Regions from separate parts of the Desulfopila inferna genome, predicted to be linked through region 2. Evidence: riboswitches for the same ligand, from Rfam matches in the RefSeq annotation. Region 2 holds a riboswitch; the other holds the start of a gene.

Region 1 (12,446 bases), on a different contig from region 2:
CTTTGAAGTTCTCCAGCGATTTTCTGATAATGGCGGTATCTTCTTCTGCCGAGGTCTGGCCCGCTTTTTTCTGGGCGTAGACTCGTTTGAGAGCGGGAAAGAATTCTTCCTCCTCATCCCTGAGATGGCTTTCAAGATCGCTGCCGAGTTTCTTGAAAAGGGAGGCTATCTCGATTACTTCAGGATGGCTTGATCCATGGACCTCGGCGATCTTGTTGGCGTATGTGCCTATCTGCTCAATATTATCGTTAAGGTAGGAATGATGAACAGTGACAATGTAATCGGAAAGAAAAGGCAGCTCCCAGGAGTCATAATCCTGGCTACGCTCCCTGGGTTCTTTCTGCACTTCTTCGAGCTCTGCCGTTATTACGGAGAGATCGATGTTTTTGTCCCTGCTGGTCGTGGCAAGGTCTTCTTTGCCTCCACAGCAGAAATCTATGCCGTATTTCTCGAAAACCTGTGCGGTGCGGTAATCCTCGGCGACAATCTCGCCTATAGTTTTGTTTGGTGTGTTCACTTTCTTCACCTTTTGATGGATGGTTTGAGATAAGGCTCCTTATATTTCGTTATTTGGGTCTTGATATGAAATCCGGTATTTCTAAGAAAAGTGGACTCCGGGTCAAGCTCGGAGCGACGGTTGCAAAAGGATTAAGGAGATCTGCAGGCTCTGCTTCATCAAGTAGTTGAACTTCTTTTTGCAACCAGCTTTTAATACTATTGTGACAGCCTGCGGAATGATCAACTCCTTTTCTGGCGACCTCAGGGAGGCTTGCTTTATTGCCAGAATTCCGGGTACTTACGGCTTTTTGGCATATTGTTGAAAAGAAGAGCGACGATGAGCATGATCATTGCCCCGGAGGCAGTGGGAATTATGACGTACATGTAACCAAGATTATGAATACTTTCTCCGCCTATCACAGCGATCAGGGCAGTTGCCCCTCCCGGAGGATGGAGGGTCTTGGTGAAATGCATGACAGCAATGGAGGTGGAGACCGCCAGGGCCGCTGCCAGCCAGAGATCGCCGCCGAACAATTGGAAGGCGGTCACTCCGATTATGGCCGAGAAGACATGGCCGCCGATCAGATTCCTCGGCTGGGCCAGAGGACTGCGGATGGCGCCGTAGATAAGGACGGCCGAAGCGCCGAAGGAGCCAATTATCATGAGCATGCCGGTCTGGTCGAGCATCTTGTAATGAATCAGGGAAACAGCGGCAATGCCGAGAAAGCTGCCAATCCAGGACCAGAGAATCTCCATCGAACCTACCTGCGGCGGACTCTGCCCGCCTCCCTTCATTTTCTCCCAGTAACTCATTTTTTGGGTTTCTCCTGGTAGACATTGAGGGAATGCGCCAGATCGGTGCGTGTCACCATGCCAATCAGCCGTTGATCCGCATCGACAATCGGAAGGCGGTTGATCTGTTTATCGGCAAAAATCGAAGATATGGCGCCCACAGTCATTTCCGCTGCTCCGCTGATGGGGGGCCGGGACATAATGTCGCCAATAGTTCGATTGTGCAGCCTACCGATCATGCAGCTCCTGTCGTTGAGGCAGTGAGTGGCGATCTGCATAAAGGATGGTGTGGCACCAAAGCCCATTTCCTTTAGAAAATCCTTCTCCGATACGACCCCGACAAGGATTCCCTGACGATTCACCACTGGAGCACCCGATATCTGCTTTTCGGCCAGCAGGGCTGCGGCATCGACAAGGGCCATTTCCTGATCGACCACCACCACCGATGTCGTCATGATGTTGACGGCTTTCAGATCGGTGAGCAAACGTTGTATCGCCAGTGCATAAGCGGCCTTATAGATTTCCTTAAAATCACCGGGGGTAATGTCGAGATAGCCCGGAATGCGTTTCATCGCCTCGAGCACATCCTGCTCGGAAATTTCCAGAGGACCGCGCTCTTCCGAAAGTACTTCCTTCATGATTTTTCTCCTTTTGAATCACCGGAAGTCCGGCTGGATCTCTGGGCAATTATCTAATAAGAGTAAAGCATTTTTAAATAAAAGATAATTTGACATAGGTCAAATCGGGATGATTGCCTTCTTATGGGGCTTAAACAAATACAAACCGGCACAAAGCGGAGGCAGTTGCAGGGCCAGCAAAAGCGTTGGGCTTCCTTACGTCAGCACCAACCTACTGGAATGCCGCAATCGAATTTTGAAAGGGTAGGTTGGCGGTGAGCCTGGCGAACCCCATCAATTTAAAGTTTATTTGCAACTCATGGATAAGTTGCTTTTTTGACCATTGTTTGCAAATAGTAGAGCAAAAACACACTAAATCCGGAAGAGCCAAAAAATATTTTCAGAAATGAGGGCCTGCCAAAAATCTGCGGCTCGAGAGATTGGACTTTCTCGAAGTCGGTCTATGCCCGGTACGGGTGCTTATCGCGATGACATCTTTTTAACGGAGGAACATTTCCTTAATGCGTTCGCGACTGTCGACCAGCATTTGCCTGTCTTCTTCGAACACTTCAAAGGTAACGGTGCTGTCATAACCGATCTGCTGCAGTTGTCGTATCAGCTCATCAAAATCAATCGATCCCTTCCCCACCGAGAAATGATCATCTCTCCGGCCCCGATTGTCGCTGATATGCAAATGGCCGATCCGTTCGCCGAAATTTTCGGCAAGGTGCAGCAGACGTTTTCCGCTTTTATCGTCAATATTGGCGTGTCCGGTATCCAAAGTCAGCTTGAGGGATGGGAATTCCCTGAAGATTTCCTCGAAATCATGAGGTTCCACACCGGACATATATCTTGGAAACATATTTTCGAGGCAGATTTCCATCCCGCCGGCAGCAGCGGTAATTTCCTGCAGAAACTCGTAGGCATACCCTCGCACCGTATCCATGACAAAGCTGCCCAGACCGCTGACCACACTGGGATGCAGCACGACCTTTGAAGCCCCCAGTTCGATAGCCAGCTCCAGGGAACGGTGCATTTCCGTCACCGATGCCCTGCGAATACTTTCGGTGAGATCGGCAGTGGATACAAAGGTGGGCATATGACAGACCAGATCCAGACCGTTATTCCCGAGGGCATTAACGATATCGTTTTTATTTGCAGCAATGACACGGTAATGCGCCATGGGCGGATCCATGGCCAGTTCGACGTAGTCGAATCCCAATCGGCCTATCGCCTCTATTTCCTCAAGGACAGGCAGAACAGGGAAATTCATGGCTCCGAATTGCATATCTTCACTTCCTTTCTCAAATCTAATGAATGAAGCTGCCTAAATGCTTTTCAGCAGGCAGCTACCTGACTTGGTGGATATTTCCGCCTCGAGATAAGGGGTGCTCATCTCCGGCAGGATCTGAAGCTCGATCAAATCCAGGGCGCCGATATCCTCAAGCTGCCTGGCAGTCCATTCCACAAAGGGGGTAAAGAGTCTCAGGGCCTGCAGGCGACACCCCAGATCCACCATTTTGGCGGCGGGATGCTCGTCGGTTTGCCAGCTGATAATATAGGGCAGCATACCGCCTGCCAGCAGCCTGCCGTCATCGGGCACGCCGAAATACCAGCGCAGATCGCCACGGCTCACAGGCTGTGGAGCACCGAAGGAAATTTCAGCAATGTTCAAAGCACCAGTAATATCATCGGTGTTCACCACCCAGGTGAGCAGGCCGGGTCCATCGGCGAGGCGACGGCGCACCAGGGGATCGTCCAAGCCGAACCAGCGCGGCTGCAGCGGCTGTTCTCCCTCCGGGTCGATGGCGATAATCTCGAGAAAGACGGCATCGTCCAGCTTGGTCAGACAGTTATGGGTACCCATGCGCGGATGACTGCCGCCCAGGGGAATCTCGATGCCCAGCTGCTCTTTGACATATTGTCTGCCCTGCGCCAATGTTTGCGCGCCGATGACCAGATGATCGAGGTTGGTTCTCATTAGTACCTTACTCCCGAAAGGCTGACAAAAATACAAGAAAAAGGGAAACGTATTTGAAATCGCTAAACTACATCTACAACCAAGGTACTTATCCCGGCCGCTTGCGGCTTGACGGGGTTGATACCCCTTCTCGCTTAAGTGAATTAATGGTTTTTGAGCCTCTCAGCCGAACATCTCACTGCGCACATGATCAAGTGCCGGAAAGGTTTTTCGAACTTCAGCCAGGTGCTTCATGTCGACCTCAGCGGATATCGTGGTAACGCTGTCCCTTGCCTGGGAGATCACCACACCCCAGGGATCGACAACCATGCTTCTGCCGAAACTGACGTAGCTGGGAGGACAGCTGCCATATTGACCGGCGGCGGCCACATAACAGAGATTCTCGACAGCTCTGGCACGCAGGAGCAGCTCCCAATGATCCTTGCCGGTCATCATGGTAAATGCCGCCGGTACCAGTATCACCTGAACACCGCGGGCAGAAAGAACCCGGAACAGTTCCGGAAAGCGTAAATCATAGCAGGTGGCCATGCCGAAGATGATGCCGTCTACTGTAAATGTTACGACCTCATTCCCTGCCGTTATGGTCTCGGATTCGAAATACTTCCGACCACCGGGCACTTCCACGTCAAATAGATGTATTTTACGATATTTTGCGACGATATCACCCAGGGGATCAAAAACAACTGCGGTATTATGGATATCACTGCCGGATTTCTCCAGAAAAGAGCCGCAGTGAATAAAGACCTTGTGCTCAATCGCCTTTTCCTGTACACGGCCGAGGCTCATGGAATTATGCAGTTCCTCACTGTTTTTGCGCCAGTGTTTTTCGGGGCCCAGGAAATTGAAATATTCCGGCAGCATTATCAGACGGGCACCTTCCCTGGCCTGCACATCGATGAGTCTTTCTGCCTCGGCAAGGTTTTCCGCCTTATCCTTTTGGGTGTTCATCTGCACTAATCCGATTCTCATATTTTCCCTTTGCATGTCTCGTGGTTCCCAGGCTCACCTACCGATCAGCCCGCTATCTCCCTGTTTTCAACCTGGAAGCTAGATATTCCGGCAAGCCGGCCTTGCGCATTTTTGTTTGTGTTGTCTGATTGGCATAACTGAACCTGTGAAATATTACCGTTTTTTCGATGTCATCGTAGAGGCAATATGAACCGTCGGCGCTGCCGTCGCGAGGCTGGCCGATGCTGCCGCAGTTGACGATATAGCGCTGACCTTCCTGCAGATAACGAACCTCTCCGGGCTGCACCTTTTCCAAAGATATTTTCCAGGAATTCTCTTGAGAGATAAGCTGCGGCCAGTGGGTATGACTGACGAAGGAAAGACGATAGCCGGTTCTGCGAAAGGACCATAATGCCTTGATATACGAGTTCAGATAGATCCAGGCATCCGGGCTGTGCGGGGAGGCATGACAGTAACAGACGCCATCTATGAGCACCTTGTGCCGGAGGGTCCTGAGAAAGTTGACGCTCTCATCGCTGAGCTGGTCCATTGTCCAGAAAATTGCGTCGCGGGCATCGGCATGCATTTCGTAGGGGGAACTGTCCCAGATCGCCGCGGAATCATGATTGCCGAGAACCGCCTCAAGGTTGTCAAGCTCCTGCAGCAGTGTAATGCATTCATTGGGGTCCGGACCGTAGCCGATGATGTCTCCCAGAAAGACAAAACGGTCGGGTTGCTCTTCGGCCATCACCTCCAGAAAAGCCTGCAGGGCTTCCAGGTTGGCATGAACATCTGCAAAAACGGCGATTTTCAATCGGTTTTACCTTCGGGTCTGAGAGATTTGGCCACCGAACCGCCGATTTGCTGAAGAAGCTGCATGAAACGGCTTGAAAGAGGAAGAGTTTCGGTGCTGTATACTTTCTTAAAATCATCCTGTCCGGCCTCCAGCGTGGCAATCCTGTCCACACTGCGATGCAGATCCTCGTGGACCTTCAGCAATTCCGCCCCCCGCTCCTCTTCATCGAGATGACTGACAAACTGCTCCAGCCATTCGCCGTAGGGGCAGGCCGCCGCCGACGGCTTGATCTCCTCGACATGGGTATTTACCGCCTCACTGAGTGAATTGAGGTGATAGACCCAGGTATCGGCGAGAAACAGTCTCAAATTCTCCAGGGCCACCCCTGCAGGCCTCTCGCTCCGCTGAAGTCGAGGTCCCGGCCCGGATGATGCCGGTTTGAGTACCCGTACTTTCCGGTTGAGGGTGCGGCTCACCTTGTCGATGGTGCTGCCTCCGAAAAGGCCGGAAAAGGTGGCTGATCTTCGAGGATGACGCGGAGGGCCCAGAACGGTAATATCGGCGTTCAGGCTCTCTGCCATCTCTATAATATTTTCAGCTACATTTCCTCTTTTAATGCGCAGCATCACCGGGAGTTCATATTTTTTCAGGGTTGACATATACCCGTCAATCCTGTGGACCAGCCGGGTTCCAACAACCTCGTTGGTATATTCGACATCCTCCGGCTCGATATCCTCCTCTTCAAGCACCACCAGAAGGGTGATTTCACCGCCATATACCAGAGCTTCCCGCTTGACCTCCTCTACGACCAGGTCCGCGATATTATCATCCATGATACAGCCCAGAATTTGCCGGGCCTCAAGCGGGACGGACATTTTGTTTCTTTCCTTCTTTTCCCGGTAGATGCTGCAGTCCTTCGACTTAAAAAAACTGAACAGGGTGGATGGCTTTTCTGTTTTTTCGCCATCTTCAGTGGGTTCAAGACTATCGTAATTGCGGAGATCGTGCTGCAGGTCAGCAACATTCTGGTAACGGGAACCCAGATCGCGCTTCAGCATTTTCAGGATAATCTGCTGAATAGCGGGAGGAATCGACTGCTCATAATGTCGTGGTGGCACAGGATCTTTATTGAGCCGCTGCTCCACATCCACAACCTTACTCGAGCGTTTGAAAGGTATTTGCCCGGTCAGCATTTCATAAAAAGTTATACCCAGGCTGTAAATATCGCTTTGTTTGGAACTCCTGTTGCCGCAAAGCTGCTCCGGTGAAATATAATACGGTGTTCCGTGAGGTTGAGAGAAATCATCGGCCAGGTAGTCGCGCAGGCCGAGATGACGGGCAAGTCCGAAATCGACGAGCTTGATACCATCATTGGGAAGAATCATTATGTTTTCAGGTTTGACATCAAGATGGAGCACCGATCTGGAATGTAGATAGCCGAGCGCCTGGCAGACCTTGAGGCAGACCGACACCGCCTCCTTTAACGGAAATATCTGGCGGACCTGCAGAGCTGTCTTGAGATCCTGCCCGGCAATATACTCCTGAACGAGATAGAGATGTGAGATTGGTCTGACCAGAAACCTGACCACGGTTCGATGATTGAGGTACCGGCTCAGGTATTCTTCGTTCTGATAATGGTAAAACAGGACGGGATGATTAAGAATGTTGTCGAGTGGAATTTTCAGGACGACGGAGTTATCCGACAGGCTGTCATCAGCCAGATAGAGATGGGCCGCAGCCCCTTTATGAAGCAGCTCCTGAATCGTAAACCCATCGATTATATCACCAATTTCAGGTAGTTCCATCTTTTCCTCTCTTTTCTTGTCCGGCCCCTGGCCGTCGGCATGTTCGGAGGACTCTTCCAGCCTCGCTCCAATAAAATATATGTTTTAGCTCTAGATATTCATAGATCAATCGTATATCTGATCATGAGTTTTTGCAAGAACGGGCTTTCATCCTTCCGGCTGCTTCTGCAAATGGCCGGCGGAATGGATGGTTGAGATGCCGGGAGAAATGCATAGTATATCGATATGGAGCTTAATTTGCTCCGGTTTTATACATCTCAACCAAGAAAGAGGTGAAAAAATGGTTACAAAAGACGAACTTTGCAAAAAAATAGAAGCGATACATCCTCATATGGGAGTTTGCGGCATTGATTTTAATGTCGATTATGACGATAAAGCCGAAGCCTGGGCGGTGGATTACCATCAGGGCAAGCGGCACCTCAGAACTTTTGTAGATTTCGATGAGGCCGACTCATGTCTTGAAAAGGAAAAATGTTTGCCGCTGGGCCTACAGATAGGCCAGTTAAGAAACAATTTTGAGAAATATATTCATGAGCATGCCCTTGAAAAGGACAACTAAACCACCAGGATATCCCGTGCCCTGCACACGACAGGGCAGGAGATACTCATCCACACTACTGCGAGCAAAAGGTGGTTGACAATAATAGAGCATTACTCTATTTTCTAGTATTTGCAGGGGGTGGCACAATATGCCTGAGATGATACCCATAGAACCTGATCTGGTTTATTCCAGCGTAGGGAATCGCAAAAATGAACCATGCTCTTTCACATGTTTCCATCATCTCTGTTTCCACTTGACCCTACAGCTTACTTTCCCAGGAAAAGAGGTGATACATGTCGAATCTTGCCGAAAAAGCAGCCGCTAATCTTCGGGCTGTCCGCACCGCCGCGCCCCTGATCCATAATATTACCAATTTTGTGGTGATGAATTTCACCGCCAACAGTCTACTCGCCATGGGAGCCTCTCCGGTGATGGCACATGCTGAAAACGAAGTTGTCGATATGGTAGCTCATGCCGGCGCTCTAGTTCTCAATATCGGCACCTTGACCGATTCCTGGGTGGAATCGATGATCAAGGCGGGTCGGGCTGCTGCAGCACGGAACACTCCCATAATTCTCGATCCGGTGGGTGCCGGCGCCACTCCACTTCGTACGCAATCGGCCAAAAGGATAATCGATGAGACGCGGGTCGGTATTATCAGAGGAAACGCCTCGGAAATTCTTTCCCTGCGCCACCCCGATTCCGCCACCAAAGGTGTGGATGCGCTTCATTCAGTGGATGAAGCCGAGGAGAGCGCCAAAGTTCTGGCCAGGGAGCTGGATGCTACCCTGGCTATCACCGGGCCGGTTGATCTGGTAACCGATGGCGACCGCGTTCTCAAGATCTCCAACGGTCATCCGCTGATGCCTTATATCACCGGGACGGGATGCGGTGCAAGCGCTGTAATCGGCGCCTTCGCCGCAGTTGATAAGGATTTCGTCTCGGCGGCGGCGACCGCGCTTGCCTTTTTTGGTCTTGCAGGGGAGAAGGCAGCTCTCTCTGCCAATGCCCCGGGAAGCTTCATGATCGCCTTGCTCGATGCGCTCTATACCATTTCACCCGTGGATCTGCTAGCCGGCGCCAGGATAGAGGAAATATAATTACAATGATCGACTATTCGCTTTATCTTGTTACCGACTCTCATCTTTCGCTGGGCAGGACAACTGCGGAAGTTGTGGCCTCCGCCGTCAAAGGCGGGGTCAGTTGTGTACAGCTGCGCGAAAAAAACCTGACAAAGCATGAGTTTTTGGACAATGCCCAAATCCTGAAAGAACTGCTTGCTCCCCTGGGCATACCCCTGATCATCAATGATTATCCCGACATTGCTCTTGCAGTCAACGCCGAGGGCGTTCATCTCGGCCAGAACGACATGCCTGTCAGAGAGGCCCGGGACCTGCTGGGTAAAAACAAACTAATCGGCATTTCCGCGGAATGCCTGGAAGATGCGATCAGGGCTGAACAACAGGGCGCCGACTATATAGGGGTAAGTCCGGTTTTTGCAACCACCAGTAAAGCAGATACCGGTATGCCGTTGGGCCTGGAGGGAATCCGCAGGATTCGCCGCCATGTCAGGCTGCCGCTTGTAGCCATCGGGGGAATCACCAGTATGAATACCGGCAGGGTTATTGCCGCAGGGGCCGACGGTATTGCCGTTATTTCGGCCATTGTCTCCGCCGCCTCCCCTGAGGAGTCGGCGCGAATGCTCACAGAGCTGATAGCAGAGGCACGACGGGTACACCATGACTGCAACTAAAACGTCAGCTCCGTCCATAACCTTCACCGACATCTGTCTTGATTTTGAAAACGAGACTCTTTTCGATCACCTCAGCTTCAGCGTGGCCGCGGGCAAATGCACCTGCATCCTGGGGCCCAGCGGCTGCGGGAAATCAACACTGCTCAGGATGGTTTCCGGAAACAGCAGTCTGCGCTATAGCGGCAGTATTTCCTTCTCTACCGACAATCACCAAGTAGGCTGGATGAGTCAAAACGACCTTCTGCTCCCCTGGATGACCCTGCACGACAATGTCATGCTGGGCGCCAGGCTGCGCGGCGAAGTGGACGACAGTGTCCGTGACAGGGCGTCCATGCTGCTCGAACATGCGGGATTGTCACAGTACGAGAAGGCCCTGCCGGCCACCCTTTCCGGAGGAATGCGCCAGCGCGGCGCACTGCTTCGCACCCTTATGGAAGAACGAGCGCTTCTGCTCATGGATGAACCTTTCTCGGCACTCGATGCTCTGACCAGGATGAAACTGCAGGATCTTGCGGCTCACATGACCCGGGGCAAAACGGTACTGCTGGTCACCCATGATCCCCTGGAGGCGTTGCGGATGGGAGACGAGATTATTGTTTTCACCAATGCCCCCGGCGGAGTGAACAGATTTGCCGATCTGCCGGGCAGCGTGCCCCGTAAGGCGGGAGATCCCGCCATTGCCCCCTTCTATACCAATCTGCTGGCTCTTCTGATGAGAGAGAACGTATGAAGTTCCTCAGGATTGCAAGCCTGATCGCCGGAGGAATTCTTCTCTGGCAGGTAGTGGTGATTATCAGTGGAGCTCCCCACTACATCCTGCCCGGGCCGTTGCCGGTGGTCCGTGCCATTGTCAGCCACTGGCCCGAATTATGGCATCATCTGCAGACCACATTGCTGGAAATTATCGCAGGGTTGATCATCGGCACCTTTCTGGGGAGCATCAGCGCCCTGGTGATGACGCTCTCGCCCCTGCTGAAGCGCTGGATGCTGCCGGTGCTGGTGATCAGCCAGGCCATCCCGGTATTTGCACTGGCGCCGGTGCTGGTGCTCTGGCTCGGTTACGGCATGGCCTCAAAGATAGCCATGGCGGTGCTGATTATCTATTTTCCGGTAACATCCTCCTTCTATTACGGGATGCAGCGCACCGACCGTGATCTGCTCGAACTCGCCAGAATAATGGGGGCCGGCAAAATCGCCCTTTTTCGTTTCATCATTATCCCCAACGCTCTGCCTCCCTTCGGCTCCGGTCTCAGGGTAGCTACGGCAGTCGCACCAATCGGAGCCATAGTCGGCGAGTGGGTGGGCTCCAGTGCGGGTCTTGGCTTCTATATGCTTCATGCCAATGCCCGGATGCAGATAGATATCATGTTTGCCGCCCTGACCGTACTTGCCCTTATCTCCCTGACTCTCTATTTCGTCGTTGACGCCATCATAACCAGAATTCTTTTCTGGGAAACACAAAAGGATCTCATTCATGAAAAAACCAGGTAAGGTATTATGCTTTGTTTTTGCCGCACTGCTGCTTTTCTCCGGCAGTGCTGGCGCTGCAGAAAAACTGACAGTGCTGCTCGACTGGTTCGTCAATCCCGACCACGCCCCTATCTTCGTCGCTCAGGAAAAGGGCTTTTTCAAGGAAAAAGGGCTGGAGCTGGAAATTATCGCCCCATCCAATCCCAACGATCCGCCCAAACTTGTGGCCGCCCAAAAAGCCGACATTGCCGTATCATACCAGCACCAGCACCATATGCAGGTTGATCAGGGTCTGCCACTGGTCAGAATTGCCACTCTGGTTGCCACGCCCCTGAACTCTCTGGTGGTTCTTGCCGATGGCGATATTGACAGCCTCGCCGATCTCAAAGGAAAAACCATCGGCTACTCGGTAGGCGGTTTTGAAACAGTTCTCCTCAAGGTGATGCTGGAGCGTGTCGGATTGACTCTTGACGATATCAAGCTGGTAAATGTCAACTTCTCCCTCTCTCCTTCTCTTTTTACCGGGCAGACCGATGCGGTGATAGGTGCCTTCAGAAACTTCGAGTTGAACCAGATGGACATTGAGAAACGACCGGGAAAGGCCTTCTTTGTTGAAGAACATGGTATTCCGGCCTATGACGAACTGATCCTGATCGCGCATCGCGACCGGATAGGAGATGATGCCCTGCGCCGCTTCGTGGACGCTCTTGAGCAAGGTGTTCAGTATCTCATCAACCATCCCGAGGAAAGCTGGGCTCTTTTCGCCAGTGGATCGCGAAAGAATCTCGATGACGAGCTGAATCGCCGCGCCTGGAGGGATACACTGCCTCGCTTTGCCCTGCGTCCCGGCGCTCTGGACATCAACCGTTATGAAAATTTCGCCCGATTTCTGCAGGAGCAGGAGATTATCGAGACGATCCCGCCTCTGCAAAGCTGGGCTGTTGAACTGCGGTAATCAGTATATTTGCCGCTGCAGCAGAATCTGCAGCGGAGTGACTTTTTTTTATTACTTCACGACAGGGTGGGGTTAAGAGTCCATTTGATATACCAATTCAGGCCGCCGTCTTCTCCTTTTTCGGCGTCCAGGCAGACAATTCCGGAGTTCTGGAAGTGATACACCTTGATATCGGGGGAGCCGGTGGTCAGAAAGGAAAGAAGGCGTTCAAGAAAGGGCATATGACCGACAACCATGCAGTTTTCCGCCGGGTCGATATGCTTTGCATAGTCCCGGACATCATCCAGGGG
Region 2 (12,446 bases):
AAAATCTTCCCCGGCTCGGCATCGTTGGCCACACTGGTTGTCTGGGACTGCCTGTCGGAGAGAAAACCAAGAACGCCGCGAGCCAGGCCAGGGTCTACCCAGAGAGACTGAAGGGCTGTGATGATGCCGTCCCGGCCGAAAGGAGTACTGAACCAGGGAACGCCGGCATAGGGATATCTGCCGAATGCGGTCTTGGTTGTCAGCATCTGCAGGTCGGTCATTGAGCGGTTCAGCCAATCGTTGAGCTGTTCATTCGAGGTGTGGATTTCCGTGGTCGTTTCCAGGACCCGGTTTGATTCCCGTTTGTTCATATTCAGGGCATCAAGGTAATTTATCCGCCTTGTCGGGGAATTATCGTATTGACAGGCTATATCAATATAAAATTCTTTTTCCTGCTGAACAGGAAGGATGAAAGAATAGCTCGCGCTATGCGGCTTTATAACTCCAGGGGCGGGGCTGAAATTGATAATGGTTGAACGCTGTATTTCGTCAAGTCCGGTATAGTGAAAGCTGACGGAGGATTCGGTACATTCAGGTTTATGCTGCAGGCCTCTTTTTTCGCGGATGACTCCACGCACCTCGAAAATGTCCACATAGTCGGCAGAGAAGCCAAACTCCAGAGTCAGAGCGACATCTTGACGTCCATAATTGGCGATCCGGATATGTTCGTGACATACTCCGTCTGTCAGCAGTTTTGAACGAAAGACGTGTATCGTTCCCTTTTTGATGACCAACCTGTTGTTTTCGTACAGATCAGGAGTTGTCTGGTCGACGGCCAGAAGCAGGTTGTCGTTGGCGACAGAGGAATTCAGAAGCAGCGGCTGTCTCTGGTTAACGGTGAATTCGAAAAAGCTCAGATACCGGGTACCGCTGTGGTAAAGTCCCAAATCGCCCAGACCGATCTGGCGGATGTCGCCGAACGGATCGAAGAGGCCAAAAGTTTCTTCGGCCTTGAGCACCCGGGTACGATCATCAGCCCTTGAGGATGTTGCCAGAATATACCATTTGTCGTCGATCTGAATAACGTCTTCCATAATTCACCTCTCCATTCCACTGCGTCTCGTTGATCCGGTCGGTTGTGCCGAGGAGCTTTTGGTATATTTTGACATACTCCTCTACCATCCTTGTCGAACTGAATCGCTTTTTAAAAGCACTGTGGCATTTAGGGCGGCTGATTGCATCGATATTTTGTACCGCTTGCACCGCCTCCCGGATATCATCTACTATAAATCCTGTAACCCCATTCTCAATAACTTCTGGCACGGAGCCTCTGCGAAATGCCACTACAGGTGTGCCGCAGGCCATCGCTTCGATCATGACCATGCCGAACGGCTCCGGCCACTGAATGGGAAAGAGCAGGGCACGGGCATTGCCCAGGAAGTCATTTTTTTCCTGTTCGTTGATTTCCCCGAGAAAATGTATCTGCGTGTTCTTTAACAGAGGTTTGATTACTTCATCGAAGTAGGCTTCGTCCTTGGCATCAACTTTCGCAGCTATGTGCAGCTCTGTATCAGCGAGAACGGCAATGCGGATCGCCTCTTCAAGGCCTTTTTCGGGTGAAGTACGACCTAGAAAGGCGAGATAACCGTGATGGTCCTTATGAAGGGTGAAGAAATGTCCGGGGATCCCGTGGTATACGGTTGCCTGCCAGTTGGCATTGGGCAACGGTGTTCGTTGAGAGTTGGAGATGGAGATCACGGGCATTTCAAAAAATTCCCGATAGATATGTTGCAGATCTGGTAAATCCTGTCGGCCATGCAGCGTGGTGATCTGTGGAGTTCTGGTCAGGCGGGCCAGGGGATAATGAATATAATCTATATGAAAATGAATGATGTCATAGAGATGGGCCTCATTAAAAATTTTCTGTACCAACAGAATATGGTAGGCAAGATGGTCACAGGGCGATTTGTGGAGACGCAGTGAGCTGTCGCAGACGGGTCTCAGCTGGGCGCGCGTAACAGAATCTCCACTGGCAAAGAGGGTTACCTCATGTCCCTGATTGATCAACTCTTCCGTTATATATGACACAACCCGCTCTGTACCGCCGTACAGACGGGGTGGAACACTCTCAAATAATGGTGCAACCTGGGCAATTTTCATTTCATGTACCTCCCGAAGAAAGGTAGCGGCAGAAATAAATTGAATGGTTGTATGTACTTATAATCTTAAGCACCACCTCCTACAATATAGGAAAGTATTGTGCCTGGAATGATCGATGTCAAGCAGTGCGGGGTGGTTCGGCGGATGGGTCCCTGCAGGAAAATATTTACCTTCAGGGACTTTGCGGGCTCAATTGGTCACTGTGTTTTGCGCGAGTTCATAATTTTATAGGCACAGAACTCTCCACACATGGTGCATGCGCCATGTTGATCCGCTGATGTGGTTTCTCCCCGTCGTTTTCTCGCCAGTGGCGGATCGATGGCCAACTCGAATTGCCTTTCCCAATCGAGGTTTTTTCTGGCCTGCGACATGGCAAGGTCCTTTTCCATCGCCCCGGGAATGTTTTTGACGATATCGCCGGCATGTGCCGCCAATCTGGTCGCCATAACCCCTTGGTGAACATCTTCTGCAGTGGGCAGGCAGAGATGTTCGCTCGGAGTTACATAGCAGAGAAAATCGGCACCGGCGCCTGCTGCTGCAGCGCCGCCAATGGCACTGGTGATATGATCGTAGCCGGGGCCGATGTCTGTAACCAGCGGGCCGAGCACATAAAATGGCGCTCCATGGCAGAGGCTTTTTTGCAGTTGGATATTGGCTGCTATCTGTTGAAGCGGCATATGTCCGGGACCTTCAATCATCACCTGGATTCCCGCATCCCAGGCTCTCTGGGTTAATTCGCCCAGGATCAGCAGTTCATGGATCTGAGCCCGATCGCTGGCGTCGGCCAGGCAGCCGGGGCGAAAGCCGTCCCCTAGAGAAAGGACGGCATCGTAGGGGCGCACCAGTTCCAGCAGTCTGTCAAAATGCTGATAGAGTGGGTTTTCCTGCTGATTGTGCTCCATCCAGGCACAGGTGAATGAACCGCCCCGGGAAACTACTTCCATCACACGGCCTTCTCTATCCATTTTTTCTACAGTGGCGCGGGTCACTCCACAGTGAACCGTGATGAAGTCTATTCCATCCTCAAGATGCTTTTCGATGCCGTTAAAGATATCATCGACGCTCATGTCGACAATCGCCTTGCCCGGCACCGAAACAGTATCGCAGGCTGCCTGATACAGTGGGACCGAGCCAATACAGACATCGGTTTTTGAGATGATGGTTTGGCGAATTTCATCAATCGGCCCGCCCGTGGAAAGATCCATCAGGGCATCGGCTCCTGCGGCAACGGCCGTTTCAGCTTTTTTCAGTTCGTTCTCTATGCTGTTATCATCCCTGCTTGTTCCGATATTGGCATTGACGCGGGTGCGGATGCCTTTGCCGACAGCGAGCGGGCGTCCGCCATGATGCAGGTTGTTGTGGCAGATAATCGCCGTGCCTTCGGCAATATTGCGGCGCAGCAACTCTGGTGAGATCCCGGCTTCGGCTGCCGCTATTTTCATTTTTTCCGAGATAGTGTTTGCGCGGGCCAGTTCCATCTGTGGTGTATTCATGGGACGCTCCAAAATAGTGAGAATTCGCAGGATACGGTTTCAAGGCCACTATTTCAGAGTGCTGCTGGAACCGTTCCCTACGCCGGTATCAACCGGATCAGGTTCAAAGGGTCGTTTGCCGAGGCAAAACTCTCAGTCCGAAGACTCCCCCAGGTTGTGGTTTCAGACACTACCTGTTATGAATTGTTAAGTCAAGAAGGAGTCAGGGGGAGAGGGCAGGCATTTTTTATCAGAAAAAAATATTCCCTTGATTCCTCGTTCTTAAGAGCGGCTGGCTCATTGTCGAAGACGGTAAGGGTAATTTAATGTGGGTTGCTTGCCGATATAGAGATGTAGGGATGTTGCGGGCGATTCCTTGCGAGTAATAGGTGCAATTGTCAGTAAGTGTATGAAAGAACATTATTTTCTGTTTGCAGGAAAATCAATATCTTGATAAATTGATGAGGTCAGGTGGTTCCAGTGGACGAAATGATTATCACAAAAAATGGACTTCAGGAGGCCATGCAGGCGCAAAAGAAAAATATTCCGGATCCGACCAAGATACTTCCCTTGAAACGGGCTGAAGCGAAGGAGGGGTGCGCCGGGAGAAACAGCGCAGGCCGAGTTGAGGCCCTTAATCGTATCAGAGGATTGGTAAGGAAAATCAGAGGGTCCTATGGTGAAGGCCTTGCCTCACCACGTATACCCATCTGGCTTCAGCTCTCCATTACGACAATGTTTGTTTTGGCGGTCTCCATGGTGATATTCGGATATGTCATAATGGAGAGGCAGAAGGAAAAGCTCTATGACAATACCGTCAAAATGGGCATGGTCAGCCTCAATTATTTCAGCAACAATGCCAAAATACCCCTGTTGAACGATGATGTTCTCGAACTCAATACCCTGATCAACAATGCAGCCTCCGTCGACGGTCATTTTTATGCATTCATCGTCGATAATGATAATGTCATCAAAGCCCATACAAACCATGAGAGAATCGATAAAACCTTTGAGCCGTTCGAGGATGTCACTAACACCTCGAAGAAAGGGGCTGTTTCCTATTTTCATTATTCGCTTCCCGGAAAGGCTGAGGTGCTGAACCTCAGTACACCCATAATGTTTAAAGAGAAGAAGCTCGGTGAGGTTCATGTAGGGCTTTCCATCGATTTTGTCAGGGAGCTTTTTATTAACGAGCGGGCTTTTCTGGCGGCGAGCATACTCATGATCATCGTCTTTGGGATGATAGTGGCGGTGATTTGCGGCAGGCGATTTTCAAAACCGATTTCCTCACTGGTCGAGGCGACTTCAGAGATTGCCAGGGGCAACTATGATCATAAGGTCGACCTGCACCGGAACGATGAACTGGGAACCTTGGGGGAAGCCTTCAACAGAATGGGTGATGAACTGTATCGCCAGGCAATAATGAAGGAGACTTTCGGTAAATATGTCGGCTCGGAAGTCCTCGATATGATAATGTCCAACCCCGGAAAGGGCTGGCTCAAGGGCCGTAAGAACAAGGCCTCGGTGCTTTTTGCCGATATCAGAGGGTTTACCGCTTATGCAGAAACACGGGAGCCGGAGGAAGTTGTCGAAAAGCTCAATGAGTTTTTTGAAATAGCCACCGAAATCATCCTCAAGCATGGCGGATATGTCGACAAGTTCATGGGAGATTCGGTACTGGCGGTGTTCGGGGTGCCGGTATATCATAAAGAACATGCCCGAAGATGCTTACTGGCAGCGCTCGACATGCAGCAGGAATTTGCTAAAACCGACCGGCAGGACAATATCCTTCTCCGTTCCATAGGAATAGGAATTGCGTCCGGTGTTGTCGTCGCCGGTAATATCGGTTCACAGGTCAAAACCGAATATACCGTGATCGGCGACTGTGTCAATGTGGCCTCCTATCTCAACAGCCTGGCGGGACCACGGGAGATTATCGTGGGCAATGGCATGAGCCGGCATTTTGGAGGCCTGGTCGAAGTGGAAGCCCTTGAGCCGCGAAAGGTGAAAGGTAAGGAAGAACTCGTGGAAATTTATCGAGTGCTTGATGTGCAGACAGCCGCTATCCCTGAAGAAGGATGTCAACCCAGCTGAGCTGGGTTCAGGAGCAGGGCAAGGATTGAAAGTATCGTTATGATCTCCACCAAAGAGCGTTTGAAAAGCATCATCATATTTATCTGCACATTTGCAGTGCTGGCGACACTTACCGCCTGCGCCATACCGGGTAATACTATCTCCGGGGTGCCTCTGCCCTCTTCCGGCCAGGCCGTCGCGCTCAAGAGCGAAGCAGACGAAGAGTATCTTGCCGCGCTGAATTACTGGAACGGAGCGAGAAGGGTTATTGATGATAAAATAGCCGATATTTCCACCCACCTGCAGAAAATATCATCACTGCATTCCCAGGAAGGCATGATCTTTTACGATAAACGTGAGGGTGATAAAGCCCTGCAGGAGTTTATCGAAGCGCTTAGATTTAACCCTTCCAACAAGATAGCCCTGGAATACCTGAAAAACAGATACAAACCGCGAGAGGTCCTGCCCTATACGGTGAGCGAAAACGATACCTTCGAGAAGATTTCCGAAAATGTATATCGTTCGTATAATGACATCTTTGCGGTTATCCATTTTTCAGGAGTGGACGAGAAGGATCTTGTCGCGGGAGAGATCATCCATCTGCCGGTATTGGATTCATTTTATTCACAGCCCCTGCTGGATTACAAACGGGATATTCTCAGGGCCCGCAAGCTCTTTAAGCAGGAGAAATTTGAAGAACTGCTGCCTCTGGCCGAAAAGATTCTCAAAAATCATCCCGGGGATCAGGAATCCTCATACCTGCGCAACAGTTCTCTGGTGGGGCTTGGCAAAAAACTTCGTGATCAGCAAAGGTATGAGGAAGCAGTCGGCGCACTGTCCGGGGTAGATCCGGCTTTTAAAAACGTAAAAACCTGGATTTTGGAGATCCGGGAGCTACAGAAGGAAAAGCTGGCCCGGGACACAGAACGACTGAACAGGGATTTGTTCAGAAAGGGTGAACTCCTCTATTCCCAGAGGAAGTACCTGGCAGCCCTGAAGGTATTCCGGGAGGTCGATCCTGGATTTGAAGGGGTGGAAGAAGCCATTGCCAATGTCGGGGTCGTGATGAGGATGCAGGCGGATGTCCATTACAAAAAGGGAGTGAAATATTTTGTCGAGGACAACCTCGCCCTGGCAATTCAGGAATGGGAGAAAACGCTGCGCTATGATCCCGGCCACCTGAAAGCAAAGGATTACATCTCCAAATCACGCAGCCTGCTTGAGAAGGTTAAGGCTATCAATTGATGATGGACCCCGAAAGAAGCTCAATCGTTATGTAGATCTGACACGGTGATTCAGAGTAGCAATGTATTGCCAAATCGTTTTTTCAGATATACAGCCTGGTAGATTGAGCTTATTCGGATCAGTTGATTATCTTCAACTACTTTTTCAGAAGTTCAACTATCGCTTCGGCCGCCTCTTTCGATGAGGCCGGATTCTGGCCGGTGACGAGATTGCCGTCAATAACAACGTGACTCTTCCAGGCGTCGGACTTGCTGAAATCCCCGCCCAGATCATGCAACATATTTTCAATGGGAAAGGGGACTATTTCGGTTAATCGGACGAGAGATTCCTCATAATTAGTGAAGCCGGTGACCTTCTTGCCTTTGACCAGAGGAAAACCTTCCTCATTTTTGGCATGGGTCAGGGCTGCCAGGCCATGACAGACAAAGCCGATGGGCTTTCCCCGTCGATGAAAAGATTCGATCAGGGATATCGAATTTATATCATCGGTCAGATCCCACAGTGGTCCATGTCCGCCGGGGTAGAAAATCGCATCGAAATCGAGAGGATTGGGGGATTCCAGAGGCTCCGTATTGGCCAATAGATTCTGTGCTTCTTCATCGTTATAGAACCGTCTTGTTGCTTCTGTCTGAGCCTCGGGTGCATCGCTTTTGGGGTCAATCGGCGGTTGTCCTCCTTCGGGAGATGCCAGCGAAACTTCAATATCATTGTCTTTGAAAACATAATATGGCGCCGCAAATTCTTCCAGCCAGAATCCCGTTTTCTCGTTTGTTTCACCTAGCCTGTCGTGGGATGTTAAAACCATCAGGATCTTCATGGGAATCTCCTTGTTGTTGGATGAGTTTGGAGTATATGAGCAGGGCGGATTGGCTCAATAAGGTATAATTCCACTATAAACATGTCGGAGAAGGCGTCCAGTGTGAATGGTTGTCGATGGTGAAGCCTCAGGAGAAGCATTTTTCCGGAACTATTTGAGACTGAAGGAAAATACTGTTAGGATAAGGGTAGGGGATTAAGGCGGCTTTTATGGCTTTCGGCAGACAACCTGCGATTCGGAGATGGTCCATGATTTCTAAGCGACTCTTAGCGATTTTCTTCGCTATTGCTTTACTGATAACCGGTTCTGCGGTAATTGCGCAAAACCAATCCGGAAATGCTCCGGATCCGTCAATACCGGCGACACCGCACTGGTTTATGCTCAGTTGCGCCGTGCTTCTGCTGATCGTCCTTCTCTGGCGCTCCGGCAGTCTTTTCTTGCATGAGCGAAAAAAACAGAGATTTGCTCCTGTGCTTTCTCCTGCGGAAATCGATGAAACTTGGCTGCGGGAGGATCTTTTCAGCATGGTGCCGGAGAAGGTCGGAGCGGTGTGGGACAAAAAAACCAGTGGACATGGAATGGCTGCGGTGCTGGCACGAATGGTGGTAGAGAAAAAAATGAGCAGTTGGCTTGAGCCCGTTATGTTTCCCTTTATCAACCGTCATATTCCAGGCCGGTATACGCTTTATCTCAGTTTGCTGCAGCCTTTGCATACCTTCAACGGCTATGAAAAAGTTATGGTGGAGCGGCTTTTCATCAATGGCAATACCACCGACACCAGGCGTCTCAAGGCATATTACCGACGGAAAAACCAGACACTTCATCGAATGCGCCTTACCGGGAAATCCCTGCAGAAAAAGCTGGCGGTAAAGCGTTTAGATAAGCTCCTGGAATATATGTGGTTGTGGATGTTAATAGGATTGCTGCCACCATTTTTCATTTTTCTGGCCAATGGTTTTGTTCATCCAGATGAGCTGAGAGTGACAATTATCAGTGGAATTACCGGGATCATCGGGTTGATTGCCGGTTCTCTCATCGGTGGTGTCTACAGGCGACAGGTAGACGGGCTGCGCTGGAAATATTTAATGGTGCACCTGGTACCCCTGTTTCTGCTCCTGTTTTTTCTGCTTCTCGGTTACTCCGGAACCTCCATCCTACTGCTCAGCGGCTTGGCTTTCCTCTTCGGCACAGCAATCTATTCCTCGTTCTATTTTGCCAAGACAGTGGATAGTCCGGAAAGAACCGTTTTGCGCAAAAAACTGCTGGCAATAAAAAAATATTTTCAAAAGGAGCTGCAGGAAAGAAAACCGGCTCTTGACGACAGCTGGTTCCCATATCTTATTGCACTTGGGTTGGGTTCCTCTGTCGATTCCTGGAGTAGACGGTTTGGCGGTACCCTTTGTTCCGGCCGGTCTCGCCGGCCATCTTCGGCTGCTGATGGTTTGCAGTTCAGTGGCGGGGGCGGCAACTTCGGCGGCGATGCCGTTGGGGCCTGGGCAATCGCTGCAGGATCGTTATGTTCTTATGTCGGTGGGTTTCACTGTGGTTCTTCAGCCCTTGCGGAGGATGAAGGCAAAGTCAAACAGAGCGGCAAACCCACGGAAAAAGTTGTCGAAGGGGAAAATGATGAGTAAAATAGATGAAAGTTTTCACCATCATTAACGTATAAATCAAGGAGTCGAATGTTGAACGACAAGCTTAGTTGTGATCTCAAAACAGGAAAGTGAGGACCGAAAAGAGATTCTGACAGTGGTCAGATAAATATAGATCCAGTTCTTGCAGGTAAAACCGGAAAATCTAGTTATTCCGAGGAGGAGAAAGAAAAGATTCGTACGGCCATACATAAAAAATACGTCAAGGTGTCCTCTTCTGCCGATGGTTTGTTCAAATATCAGACCGGCAAAGTCGGAGCGCAAACTCTCGGCTATGATGCCGATATAATTGCGGGTATTCCAGACGATTTACTGTCCCCTTTCTGCGGGGTCGGCAATCCTTTCTCTCTGGGAGAGGTGGTCGAAGGCAGCGACATACTCGATATCGGCTGCGGTGCGGGTTTTGATCTGATTGTCGCCCGCAAAAAGACAGGCCCGGACGGCAGGGTCTGCGGCGTTGATTTAAGTCCGGAGATGGTAGGTCGCGCCCGCTCCAATCTGGAAAAACTGGGCATGGACGATATTGAAACCTTTGTCGTCTTATCGGAGAATCTCCCTTTTCAGGACAGCAGTTTCGATCTGGTGATATCCAATGGTGTGATTAATCTTTCTCCGGCTAAGGATCAGCTGTTTGCCGAGATTTTTCGTGTCCTTAGACCGGGCGGCAGGATGCAGATGGCGGATATTGTCCTGGACTGTGAACCGCCTTCCCATATAACCGGCAGTCTTGAAGCCTGGTCACAATGAATAGGCGGCGCGGTCTCCGTCGGAGACCAGACAGAGCTTATCAGGGATGCGGGTTTTTCGGAAGTGAACTGCGTTGGAACCACCGGAAGAAAAACCTCTGCGTACACTGTCGGGGCACTTTTTACGGCGGTGCGGCCTTAGCGGCCAGTCCGACATTTTCATGAAATAATCATTCCTTAATACCTGCCAGACTCGTGCAATATGCGGCCCTGGAGGCGTACACGCGCACTCGAATCAGTTTTTTGAAACCGCTTCAAGGACGGATTCGAGTGTGATATTGCTCATTTTCTTTTCAATTTCAACCTGTATCTCGCTGAAAAGATCAAGAAAGTAGCTGTTCACGGCGAGGGCGTCATCCAGCTTCGCCTGGGGCAATGCTGTGACATCGAGGTGGAAGGCCTTGCGGTCCTCTATGGCGCAATAGATTTCCTGAAGGTGTATTTGCGCGGGTGGCCGGGCGAGCAGATAGCCGCCTGAGGCACCTTTGGTGGTGGTCACAATATTTATTTTGGCCAGATCGGCCAGCAGTTTGCGCAACTTCGAGGCGTTGACCCCGGTATTGTCGGAAATAGTTTTGCTGCTCTGCGGTTCCGGCAGGTTCACGGCAAGAAAGCAGAGGGCCTTGACTGAATTTGATAATTTGGTGGATGCTGACATGTACTTTTATATCTCCATATGTTACGGTTAATGTAACATATATTTTGTGAGTCTTTTAAGCAAGGGATTTTAGCCTGCTTAATAAGGAATTATTCCATGACAACAAAGAGACAAGAGGTGCACAATGAAATTTCTAGACGATCTGGCAATAGGCGGAAAGAACTCCGGCGTATCTTCAGGAGGGGAATGGGGCAAGACCGTTGATAATGGAGAGATAGAGGTTATGTCTCCGGTCGACGGCAAAATAATAGCCTCGGTCTATCAGGCTTCGCCGCAGGATTTTACCAGGACTATGGAAAAAGCCGCGGCCGCCTTTCACCAATGGAGAATAACCCCTGCCCCGAAGCGCGGTGAGATAGTGCGGCAGATCGGCGACGAATTTCGCCGGCACAAGACATCGCTGGGAACCCTGGTCTCCTACGAAATGGGAAAATCGCTCCAGGAAGGCCTGGGTGAAGTACAGGAGATGATTGACATCTGCGATTTCGCTGTGGGGCAGTCCAGGCAGCTTTACGGTTTTACCATGCATTCGGAACGCGACGAGCACAGGCTTTATGATCAGTATCATCCGCTGGGGGTGGTAGGTGTTATCAGCGCTTTCAATTTTCCGGCTGCGGTCTGGTCATGGAATGCGATGATCTCCGCGGTATGCGGCAATACCGTTATCTGGAAACCGTCATCGAAAACACCCCTGACGGCCATAGCCATACACAGAATAGTGACCCGAGTGACCTCAGCCAACAGACTGCCCGAGGGCATCTTTAACATTGTTGTGGGCAGAGGCTCCGATATCGGCGAGCGGATGTTGCAGGAGAAGCGCATAGCCCTTCTCTCCGTCACCGGGTCGACTGGAGTTGGCCGCCATGCCGCTCAGGTTGTTGCCTCACGGCTGGGAAAATGCATACTTGAACTGGGTGGCAATAACGCCATCATCGTCACCGAGAATGCCGATCTGAAACTGGCTGTGCCGGCACTGGTCTTTTCGGCGGTGGGAACGGCCGGTCAGCGCTGTACCACCACGAGGAGGGTAATTATCCATGACTCCGTCTATGACAGGATCAAAGAGGCCCTTATCAGAGCCTATTCCACTCTGAAGATCGGCTCGCCTTTGCGGGAAGGCGTCCATATGGGACCGCTGATAGATATCGATGCCGTAGAAGGATACCAAAAAGCCCTGCGGGATCTGGTCGATCAGGGGGGGTCCATCCTCTTTGGCGGCAATGTCCTCAGAGGAGATGAATATGCTTCCGGTTGTTATGTCGAGCCGGTGCTGGCCGAGGCTGAAAACAGTTATCCCATTGTACAGGACGAGACTTTCGCCCCTATTCTTTATCTGATCAGGTATAGCGGCGGAGTGGAGAACGGTATTGCCCTACAGAACGAGGTGGTTCAGGGGTTGTCTTCTTCCATATTTACCGGCAATCTGCGGGAGGCTGAGCTGTTTCTCTCGGCGCAAGGTTCCGACTGCGGTATCGCCAATGTCAATATTGGAACATCGGGCGCCGAGATAGGAGGGGCTTTCGGCGGTGAAAAGGAAACCGGAGGCGGTCGGGAATCAGGCTCGGATGCCTGGAAGGGATATATGCGCCGGCAGACCAATACCATAAACTATGGCAAGACCATGCCTCTGGCTCAAGGCATCAAGTTCGATATTTAAGGATGTGATGGACTCGTATAGCGAAG

The links. A riboswitch is a leader RNA that binds a small molecule or an ion and turns the genes downstream of it on or off. The one in region 2 is predicted to bind thiamine pyrophosphate.
Region 1: it holds a riboswitch for thiamine pyrophosphate, as region 2 does, so the genes downstream of both, thiM (hydroxyethylthiazole kinase) here and thiC (phosphomethylpyrimidine synthase ThiC) in region 2, are expected to answer to the same signal.

Annotation. Positions count from the first base shown of each region.
Region 1 is NZ_JAFFQE010000005.1:177,235-189,680, forward strand. It holds gene ric (iron-sulfur cluster repair di-iron protein) at 1-517, opposite strand, end outside; gene JWG88_RS13830 (HPP family protein) at 775-1,311, opposite strand; gene JWG88_RS13835 (CBS domain-containing protein) at 1,308-1,928, opposite strand; gene JWG88_RS13840 (sugar phosphate isomerase/epimerase family protein) at 2,407-3,195, opposite strand; gene JWG88_RS13845 (VOC family protein) at 3,235-3,888, opposite strand; gene JWG88_RS13850 (carbon-nitrogen hydrolase family protein) at 4,051-4,857, opposite strand; gene JWG88_RS13855 (metallophosphoesterase family protein) at 4,910-5,650, opposite strand; gene JWG88_RS13860 (bifunctional serine/threonine-protein kinase/universal stress protein) at 5,647-7,437, opposite strand; gene JWG88_RS13865 (hypothetical protein) at 7,718-7,996, shown strand; TPP riboswitch at 8,103-8,197, shown strand; gene thiM (hydroxyethylthiazole kinase) at 8,272-9,078, shown strand; gene thiE (thiamine phosphate synthase) at 9,084-9,731, shown strand; gene JWG88_RS13880 (ABC transporter ATP-binding protein) at 9,718-10,461, shown strand; gene JWG88_RS13885 (ABC transporter permease) at 10,458-11,222, shown strand; gene JWG88_RS13890 (ABC transporter substrate-binding protein) at 11,206-12,156, shown strand; gene sixA (phosphohistidine phosphatase SixA) at 12,213-12,446, opposite strand, start outside.
Region 2 is NZ_JAFFQE010000002.1:242,576-255,021, reverse strand. It holds gene JWG88_RS05170 (amylo-alpha-1,6-glucosidase) at 1-1,034, opposite strand, end outside; gene JWG88_RS05165 (glycosyltransferase family 4 protein) at 973-2,100, opposite strand; gene thiC (phosphomethylpyrimidine synthase ThiC) at 2,298-3,593, opposite strand; TPP riboswitch at 3,650-3,754, opposite strand; gene JWG88_RS05155 (adenylate/guanylate cyclase domain-containing protein) at 4,062-5,666, shown strand; gene JWG88_RS05150 (tetratricopeptide repeat protein) at 5,706-6,890, shown strand; gene JWG88_RS05145 (type 1 glutamine amidotransferase domain-containing protein) at 7,027-7,707, opposite strand; gene JWG88_RS05140 (hypothetical protein) at 7,956-9,341, shown strand; gene JWG88_RS05135 (methyltransferase domain-containing protein) at 9,471-10,247, shown strand; gene JWG88_RS05130 (RrF2 family transcriptional regulator) at 10,341-10,763, opposite strand; gene amaB (L-piperidine-6-carboxylate dehydrogenase) at 10,888-12,420, shown strand.